3 regions of the Streptomyces sp. 3214.6 genome follow, and region 3 is predicted to be linked to each of the others. Evidence: predicted binding sites of a transcription regulator. Region 3 holds the regulator's gene; each other region holds the start of a gene.
The links. The regulator HrcA, encoded in region 3, represses chaperone genes, less so after heat shock. The targets are predictions, from matches to a motif close to TTNGCACTCNGNNNNNCNGAGTGCNAA.
Positions count from the first base shown of each region.

Region 1: groL (chaperonin GroEL) is a predicted target of HrcA. The motif match lies at 1,566-1,592, and genes of this name have one in related genera.
Region 2: groES (co-chaperone GroES) is a predicted target of HrcA. The motif match lies at 1,658-1,684, and genes of this name have one in related genera.

Region 1 is NZ_LT670819.1:5,447,453-5,450,726, reverse strand. It holds gene groL (chaperonin GroEL) at 1-1,404, opposite strand, end outside; gene B5557_RS24675 (cold-shock protein) at 1,713-1,919, opposite strand; gene B5557_RS24670 (MoaD/ThiS family protein) at 2,383-2,658, opposite strand; gene thrC (threonine synthase) at 2,769-3,274, opposite strand, start outside.
Region 2 is NZ_LT670819.1:3,950,724-3,953,997, forward strand. It holds gene groL (chaperonin GroEL) at 1-1,092, opposite strand, end outside; gene groES (co-chaperone GroES) at 1,203-1,511, opposite strand; gene B5557_RS17505 (polysaccharide deacetylase family protein) at 1,759-2,568, opposite strand; gene B5557_RS17510 (polysaccharide deacetylase family protein) at 2,565-3,274, opposite strand, start outside.
Region 3 is NZ_LT670819.1:6,590,088-6,593,361, forward strand. It holds gene B5557_RS29760 (DUF3097 domain-containing protein) at 1-201, opposite strand, end outside; gene B5557_RS29765 (MBL fold metallo-hydrolase) at 235-951, opposite strand; gene hrcA (heat-inducible transcriptional repressor HrcA) at 1,111-2,127, shown strand; gene dnaJ (molecular chaperone DnaJ) at 2,128-3,264, shown strand.

The DNA.
Region 1 (3,274 bases), 1.1 Mb from region 3:
GTTGCGGACCTTCTCCACGACGACGCCACCCTCGAGACCACCGTTGACGGCGATCTGCTTGAGCGGGGCCTCCAGCGCGATGCGCACGGCGTTGGCGCCGGTCGCCTCGTCACCCTCGAGCTCCAGCTTCTCGAAGACGGCGGACGCCTGGATGAGCGCCACGCCACCACCGGCGACGATGCCCTCCTCGACGGCGGCCTTCGCGTTGCGGACGGCGTCCTCGATGCGGTGCTTGCGCTCCTTGAGCTCCACCTCGGTCGCGGCGCCGGCCTTGATGACCGCGACACCGCCGGCGAGCTTCGCCAGGCGCTCCTGCAGCTTCTCGCGGTCGTAGTCCGAGTCGCTGTTCTCGATCTCGGCGCGGATCTGGTTGACCCGACCGGCGACCTGGTCCGAGGAACCGGAGCCGTCGACGATGGTCGTCTCGTCCTTGGTGATGACGACCTTGCGGGCCTTGCCCAGGAGGTCCAGGGAGGTGTTCTCGAGCTTGAGACCGACCTCCTCGGAGATGACCTCGCCACCGGTGAGGATGGCGATGTCGTTCAGCATCGCCTTGCGGCGGTCGCCGAAGCCCGGGGCCTTGACCGCGACGGACTTGAAGGTGCCGCGGATCTTGTTGACGACCAGGGTCGACAGGGCCTCGCCCTCGACGTCCTCGGCGATGATCAGCAGCGGCTTGCCCGACTGCATGACCTTCTCCAGGAGCGGGAGCAGGTCCTTGACGTTCGCGATCTTGGAGTTCGCGATCAGGATGTACGGGTCGTCGAGGACGGCCTCCATACGCTCCATGTCGGTGGCGAAGTACGCCGAGATGTAGCCCTTGTCGAAGCGCATACCCTCGGTGAGCTCAAGCTCCAGACCGAAGGTCTGGGACTCCTCGACGGTGATGACGCCTTCCTTGCCGACCTTGTCCATCGCCTCGGCGATGAGCTCGCCGATCTGGGTGTCGGCGGCGGAGATGGAGGCCGTGGAAGCGATCTGCTCCTTGGTCTCGACATCCTTCGCCTGCTCCAGCAGGGCGCCGGAGACGGCCTCGACGGCCTTCTCGATGCCACGCTTGAGGGCCATCGGGTTGGCGCCGGCGGCTACGTTGCGCAGGCCCTCCTTGACCAGGGCCTGGGCGAGAACGGTCGCCGTGGTCGTACCGTCACCGGCGACGTCGTCCGTCTTCTTGGCGACTTCCTTGACCAGCTCGGCGCCGATCTTCTCGTACGGGTCCTCGAGCTCGATCTCCTTGGCGATGGAGACACCATCGTTGGTGATCGTGGGGGCGCCCCACTTCTTCTCGAGGACGACGTTGCGGCCCTTGGGGCCGAGCGTCACCTTCACGGCGTCCGCGAGCTGGTTCATGCCGCGCTCGAGGCCGCGCCGTGCCTCCTCGTCGAACGCGATGATCTTGGCCATGTGAAGTGGTCCTCCCGGACTGGGGTGGATTGCTCCGGACCGCGCTGGCGCCCGCGACGGACGGCTCGCCGGCCTCGTGGTTCCTTGCCCCACCTGGCCTGCGGGCCTCACCGACCCGGTCCTCGTTGTCACTCTCACCTTCAGAGTGCTAACGCCAATGATTAGCACTCGACCCATGAGAGTGCAAGCGCCTCCCCGAGACTGGGACCCCTCCGGACACGACCGAAGGGCTCGCACCCCCAGGAGGTACGAGCCCTTCGATGACGTACTGACGTACAGAAGAACGACGCTGTCAGTCGGCGCGTGCTTCAGCCGGTCGCGAGACGGACCATGTCCGCCTGCGGCCCCTTCTGGCCCTGCGAGATCTCGAAATCGACCCGCTGACCCTCTTCCAGGGTGCGGTAGCCGTCCATCTGAATCGCGCTGTAGTGGACGAAAACATCCGCACCACCGTCGACCGCGATGAAGCCGTACCCCTTCTCCGCGTTGAACCACTTGACGGTGCCCTGAGCCATGCCTAACTCCCCTATTACTGGCCCTTGCACAGATCCACACTTCGCGGATCCGGGTCAGACCTCACCCCCCATTGGTTGGGGGCGTGCGCCGGAACGCGTCGACCGCGGCTGAATGTATCTGTCCAACTGCCGTCTGCAACAGGTCAGTCGGACGAGAAATCTGGACGCGCGGGATCCGGAATGTGGCGAGAATTCGCCAGAATACAGGGCAAGTCGGGCCCCGTAAAAGCCACAAAAGCCGCGAATGAGACACGCACTTTGGCTGCTTCTCATCGGGTACTGGGCAGAAATAAAAGGCTCCGGTTCCATTGATCGGGACCCGGTTCCCCAACTGTACCGCGCTCAACCACACTGAATTGCCCCCTCCGCTTCTATCGCGGAGAGGGCAATTCGATGAACGCTCGGTAATCGCTGTTACCGACGGTTACTACCGGCGGGTACTGACCAGCGGTCAGCCGCCCGGTCAGCCACCGGCGACGGCCGGGATGATCGAGACGCCGGCGCCGTCCGGGGTCGCCGTCTCCAGACCCTGCTCGAAGCGGACGTCGTCATCGTTCACGTACACGTTGACGAACCGCCGCAGCTTGCCCTGGTCGTCCAGAACCCGAGCGGCGATCCCGGTGTGGTTCTTCTCCAGGTCCGCGATGACCTCGCCGAGGGTCGAGCCCTCGGCCTTCACCTCGGCCGCGCCACCGGTGTAGGTACGCAGGATGGTGGGGATGCGGACGTTGACACTCACGATGAAACCTCCGGTCAGATGACGGGCGTAGGGGCGCGGGGCTGTGTTGGATTTGCGGCTACCGCCGCGTGGGCGCGACCAGCCCCCACCGGCCCGCAGACGACAATGGCTTAGACGAGCCCAGCTTCCCGGAACGACTCCAAGTTCGGGCGAATCGTCGCGGTGAGTCCTGTGCCGGCCACCGCGTCCAACGTCTTGAGGCCGTCGCCGGTGTTCAGGACGACCGTCGTCAGGGTCGGGTCGAGGATGCCGTTCTCGATCAGCTTCCGCGTCACCCCGACGGTCACCCCGCCGGCGGTCTCCGCGAAGATCCCCTCGGTCCGGGCGAGCAGCCGGATCGCGTCGACGATCTGCTCGTCGTCGACGTCCTCCACCGCCCCGCCCGTCCGCCGGGCGATGTCGAGGACGTAGGGACCGTCCGCCGGGTTGCCGATCGCCAGCGACTTGGCGATGGTGTTCGGCTTCTGCGGCCGGACCACGTCGTGCCCCGCCTTGTACGCGACGGACACCGGGCTGCACCCCTCCGCCTGCGCACCGAAGATCTTGTACGGCCTGTCCTCGACGAGGCCGAGCTTGATCAGCTCCTGCAGACCCTTGTCGATCTTCGTGAGCTGGG
Region 2 (3,274 bases), 2.6 Mb from region 3:
CTTCTCGCGGTCCCAGTCGGAGTCGGTGTTCTCGATCTCGGCCTTGATCTGGGCGATGCGGCCCACGACGTCCTCGGAGTTGCCGGCGCCGTCGACGAGGGTGGTGTCGTCCTTGGTGACGGTGACGCGGCGGGCGGAGCCGAGCACGTCGATGCCGACCTGGTCGAGCTTGAGGCCGACCTCCTCGGAGATGACGGTGGCGCCGGTGAGGACGGCCATGTCCTGCAGCATCGCCTTACGACGGTCACCGAAGCCGGGGGCCTTCACGGCGACCGCGTTGAACGTGCCGCGGATCTTGTTGACGACGAGGGTGGAGAGCGCCTCGCCCTCCAGGTCCTCGGCGATGATCAGCAGCGGCTTGGAGGAGTTGGTCTGGATGACCTTCTCCAGGAGCGGCAGCAGGTCGGCGATGGAGGAGATCTTGCCCTGGTTGATGAGGATGTAGGGGTCCTCCAGGACGGCTTCCATGCGCTCCTGGTCCGTCACGAAGTACGGCGACAGGTAGCCCTTGTCGAAGGCCATGCCCTCGGTGAAGTCCAGCTCCAGACCGAAGGTGTTGGACTCCTCGACGGTGATGACGCCGTCCTTGCCGACCTTGTCCATCGCCTCGGCGATGAGCTCGCCGACCTGCGTGTCCTGGGCGGACAGGGCGGCGACGGCGGCGATGTCGGACTTCTCGTCGATCGGCCGGGCGGTGGCCAGCAGGTCCTCGGAGATCGCCTTGACGGCGGCGTCGATGCCCTTCTTCAGGGCGGCCGGGGAAGCGCCGGCAGCGACGTTCTTCAGGCCCTCGCGGACGAGCGCCTGGGCCAGCACGGTGGCGGTGGTGGTGCCGTCGCCCGCGATGTCGTTGGTCTTGGTCGCCACCTCCTTCACCAGCTGCGCGCCGAGGTTCTCGTACGGGTCGTCGAGCTCGACCTCACGGGCGATCGTGACACCGTCGTTGGTGATGGTGGGGGCGCCGAACTTCTTGTCGATGACGACGTTGCGGCCCTTGGGGCCGATCGTCACCTTGACCGTGTCGGCAAGCTTGTTGACGCCGCGCTCGAGGGCGCGACGGGCGTCCTCGTCGAACTTCAGGATCTTCGCCATGGGAGCGGTTCAGCCCTCTCGGAAAACGTGGGGAACGAACTGCGCCCCCAGCGCCCGGCTTCACAAAGTCGCGGGGGCCAGGGGCGCAGTTCACTGCAAAACTGGGTGAATTACTTCTCGATGATCGCGAGCACGTCGCGAGCCGAGAGGACGAGGTACTCCTCGCCGTTGTACTTCACCTCGGTGCCGCCGTACTTGCTGTACAGGACGACGTCGCCAACCTTGACGTCGAGCGGCAGGCGCTCGCCGTTCTCGAAGCGGCCCGGACCCACGGCGAGGACAGCGCCCTCCTGGGGCTTCTCCTTCGCGGTGTCCGGGATGACCAGGCCAGAGGCGGTGGTCTGCTCGGCGTCGAGCGGCTGGACCACGATGCGGTCCTCGAGCGGCTTGATGGCAACCTTGGAGCTGGTGGTCGTCACGATCCGACCTCCCCCTTCGGAGATCTCACGGGGTTAACTGTCTGAGGTGGCGACCAGGTGGATCCGTCGTCGCGGGTGCCGGACCTGCCCGTCGCTGTGTTGGCACTCTCCAGTGGTGAGTGCCAGAGCTGAGACTATGACTGCGATTAGCACTCGGTCAAGCCGAGTGCCAATCGCGTTTGGTGGCTGTCGTCCCCGGGCCCCCCGCCTCGACGGAGACAGGCCCGCCCGGCACCGCGAAGAACGCTCACACGTAGTCCTCCAACCGCCCCACCGTCAGGCCCTCTTCCTGCACCCGGCGCAGCAGCCGCACCGTGCGTTGCCTCATGCTCGGGCCCGTCGTCTCGTCGGGGTCCACGGCGATGATGTCGCCGGGGCGCAGGCGGGGGGAGCCATGGGCGTAGGCGAGGTCGGCGGGGCCCATGGAGACGCGCCAGAGGACGATCGCCGTGATGCCGCAGTCGGCGGCGGCGCGGCGGGTGGTGGTGTCGTAGGCGCCGTAGGGCGGGCGGAAGAGGCGGGGGCGAAGTCCGAAGCGGGCGCGGAGCTTGTCCTGCTGTCCGCAGATCTCGGCGCGCTGGCCGGCGTAGGGCAGGCCGCGCAGGGCCGGGTGGTCCAGGGTGTGGTTCTGGATGTTCGCCCCGACGGAGCGGAGGCGGGCGAAGTGGCCGTAGCCGGGGCCGACCACACTGTCCGTCAGGAACATGCTGACCGGGAGGCGCAGTTCGCGGACCATGTCGACGAAGCGGGGGTCGCGTTCGGCGCCGTCGTCGTAGGTGAGGAAGACGACCTTGTCGGTGGTCGGAACGTGGTCGACGACCGGCGGGAGGCCGGCGCCGGGGCTGCCCGCGAGGGGGCGGCCGGCCGGGTGGGACGGGGCGGGGGCCAGCGGGGAGATCAGACCCCAACGGCGGTACGGGTCCTGGGCGGCCGGGCCGGGTGGGCGGACCCCGGCGGCGGCCTTCCTGCCCAGCCGTTCGATCGGGTCGACGGACTGGGCGCAGCCGGTGAGCAGGGCGAGCACCAGGACGCCCGCGGTCAGGGACCGGAGACTCACAGGTAGTCCTCCAGCCGTGCGACCGCGTACCCCTTCTCCGTGATCTTGTCGAGGAACCGGCGGATCATGTCGGGCATCGTGCCCTTCCAGTCGTCGCGACCGCGGAAATGGCTCAGGACGATGTCGCCGGGGTGGATGTCCTGGTCCCACTCGCGGTACTCCCAGTGGTCGACGAAGACCTCCTCGTCCCAGATGGGGGCGTATCTGATGCCGCACGACTTGGCGGCGCGCAGGGTGTCCTGGTTGTAGTTGCCGTAGGGCGGGCGGAACAGGGTGGGGCGTTTGCCGTACTGGCGCTCCATCACGTCCTGCATGCCGCAGATCTCGCGCTTCTGCTGCCGGTACGACAGCCCCGGCAGGTACGGGTGGTGGAGCGTGTGGTTGTTCAGTACGACCCCGGTGGCCTGCATCTTCTTGAAGTAGGCGTAGTCGTCCTTGATCAGGTAGTCGCTGAGGAAGGCGGTGTACGGGATCTTCAGGTCGCTCATCATGCGCAGGAACGCCGGGTCCTTCTCGGAGCCGTCGTCGATGGTGAGGAAGACGACCCTGTCGCTGGTCGGGATCGTGGTGAAGACCGGGGGGAGGCCGAGCTTCTCCTGGTCGTCCACCTCGAAGCCCTCGCGGGCCGTGATCTCCGGCTTGTGCGCGGGCGGCGCCGGGGGCGTCAGCGGGACCTTCTTCAGGCCCCAGCGCTTCGCCGCGGCGA
Region 3 (3,274 bases):
GAAGCCGCGCGGCTCCAGCGGGAACACCCGGTGCTTGCCGAAGCGGTCCTCCAGGGTGACCGTTCCCGCCTCGCAGCGGATCACCGCGCCGCAGAACCCGGTGCCGGGCTCCTCCACCACCAGGCCGGGCTCCGCCGGGACCTCGGGGACGGGCTTCGGCTTCTTCCAGGGAGGGGTCAGGTCGGCGGAGTACTGGCGCATTCGGATGACGATAGGAGAAGCCGCGAGACGGGTTTACGGCGACACGCCGAACCGGGCCGCCAGCGCGTCCCGCTGCGCCCTCACGAACGCCGCATCCACCACCGCCCCGTGACCGGGCACATACAGCGCGTCCTCGCCGCCCAGCCGCAGCAGCCGGTCGAGGGCATCGGGCCAGCGGGAGGGGACGGCGTCCGGCCCGGCCTGCGGCTCGCCGGACTCCTCGACCAGGTCGCCGCAGAAGACGACCTCTGGTTCGCCGGGGACGACGACCGCCAGGTCGTGCGCGGTGTGGCCGGGGCCGACGTTCGCCAGCAGCACCTGCCGGCCGCCGCCCAGGTCGAGCGTCCACTCGCCGGAGACGAGGTGCCGGGGCCGGACGAGCGCGTCCGAGGCCTCCGCGGCCGCCGACTCGTCCAAACCGTTGCGTACCGCGTCCGCCCGCAGCTCCTCGCCCGGCACGGTGTCCACGCCCACCGCCCCGAAGACCTCCGCGCCCGCGAACGCCGCCGCGCCGAAGACATGGTCGAAGTGGGGGTGGGTGAGCGCGAGATGGGTCACACGTTGGCCGGTCAGCTCCTCGGCCTGCGCCCGCAGCCGCACCCCCTCCGCGAGAGTCGACCCCGCGTCGATCACCAGCGCCGCGCCCGCCCCCACGACCAGCCCCGCCGTGCAGTCCCAGCCCGGCAGCCGGCACCGCCCGACCCCGGCCGCGACCCGCTCCCACCCGAGCTCTTCCCAAGTCACCGTCATACCGCGACGCTAGCCCTACGACGCTGCACCGGGGCCGACCTTGCCCTCGGTGTACCCCACAGCCGTACACTGGGCCGGGGAACGCTGGCACTCGGATGTGAAGAGTGCCAGACGAGGCGCCCAGGGGACTGGGGGACGACTGCTGGAGGTGTGCGCGGAATGCTGAGTGAACGCAGGCTCCAGGTGCTGCGCGCCATCGTCCAGGACTATGTCGGCACCGAGGAGCCCGTGGGGTCGAAGGCGCTCACCGAGCGGCACAGCCTCGGCGTGTCCCCGGCGACGATCCGCAACGACATGGCCGCCCTGGAGGACGAGGGGTACATCGCCCAGCCGCACACCAGTGCGGGGCGCATCCCCACGGACAAGGGCTACCGGCTGTTCGTCGACAAGCTGGCCGGTGTCAAGCCGATGACCGGTCCGGAGCGGCGGGCCATCCAGAACTTCCTCGACGGCGCCGTCGATCTCGACGACGTCGTGGCGCGGACCGTGCGGCTGCTGGCGCAGCTCACCCGGCAGGTCGCCGTCGTGCAGTACCCGTCCCTGACCCGTTCGACCGTGCGGCACGTGGAGCTTCTCTCGCTCGCGCCCGCGCGTCTGATGCTCGTGCTGATCACGGACACCGGGCGGGTCGAGCAGCGGCTGGTGGACTGCCCGGCGCCTTTCGGGGAGACCTCGCTGGCGGATCTACGCGCGCGGCTCAACAGCAAGGTCGCGGGCCGTCGGTTCTCCGACGTGCCGCGTCTGGTGGAGGACCTGCCGGACGCCTTCGAGGCCGAGGACCGCGGTACGGTCACGACGGTGCTCTCCACCCTCCTGGAGACGCTCGTCGAGGAGAACGAGGAGCGGCTGATGATCGGCGGCACCGCCAATCTCACCCGCTTCGGACATGACTTTCCCCTCACCATCCGGCCGGTCCTGGAGGCCTTGGAGGAGCAGGTCGTGCTCCTCAAGCTCCTTGGCGAGGCCGGGGATTCGGGCATGACCGTACGCATCGGTCACGAGAACGCCTACGAGGGACTCAACTCCACTTCGGTGGTGTCGGTCGGCTACGGTTCGGGCGGCGAGGCAGTCGCCAAACTCGGCGTGGTCGGACCGACCCGCATGGATTACCCGGGAACGATGGGAGCGGTACGAGCGGTGGCACGGTACGTCGGACAGATCCTGGCGGAGTCGTAAGTGGCCACGGACTACTACGCCGTCCTCGGCGTGCGCCGCGATGCGTCGCAGGAAGAGATCAAGAAGGCCTTCCGGCGGCTCGCACGCGAGCTGCACCCGGACGTCAACCCGGATCCGAAGACCCAGGAGCGGTTCAAGGAGATCAACGCCGCCTACGAGGTGTTGTCGGACCCGCAGAAGAAGCAGGTCTACGACCTCGGCGGCGACCCGCTGTCCCAGTCGGGCGGCGGTGGCGCGGGCGGCTTCGGCGCCGGTGGCTTCGGGAACTTCTCCGACATCATGGACGCGTTCTTCGGCACGGCGTCCCAGCGGGGCCCGAGGTCGCGGACGCGGCGCGGTCAGGACGCGATGATCCGGCTGGAGGTGGACCTGGAAGAGGCTGCCTTCGGCACGACGAAGGACATCCAGGTCGACACGGCGATCGTCTGCGCCACCTGCAGCGGTGAGGGCGCGGCGCCGGGGACCACCGCCCAGACATGTGACATGTGTCGCGGTCGCGGTGAGGTGTCGCAGGTGACGCGGTCCTTCCTGGGCCAGGTCATGACGTCCCGGCCCTGCCCGCAGTGCCAGGGCTTCGGCACCGTGGTCCCCACTCCCTGCCCGGAGTGCGCGGGCGACGGCCGCGTGCGGTCCCGTCGCACGCTGACGGTCAAGATCCCGGCCGGTGTCGACAACGGCACCCGGATCCAGCTCGCGGGCGAGGGCGAGGTCGGCCCCGGCGGCGGTCCCGCCGGCGACCTGTACGTCGAGATCCACGAGCTGCCGCACAACATGTTCCAGCGGCGCGGCGACGACCTGCACTGCACGGTGACACTCCCGATGACGGCGGCGGCCCTCGGCACGAAGGTGCCGCTGGAGACGCTGGACGGCCTGGAGGAGGTCGACATCCGGCCCGGCACCCAGTCCGGGCAGTCGATCCCGCTGCACGGCCGGGGCGTCACGCATCTGCGGGGCGGCGGGCGCGGCGATCTGATCGTCCACGTCGAGGTGCAGACGCCGACGAAGCTGGATCCCGAGCAGGAGCGGCTGCTGCGCGAGCTGGCCAAGCTGCGCGGCGAGGAGCGGCCCACGGGGCAGTTCCAGCCCGGTCAGCAGGGTCTGTTCTCGCGGCTGAAGGACGCGTTCAACGGCCGCTGAGGCCCCGCGC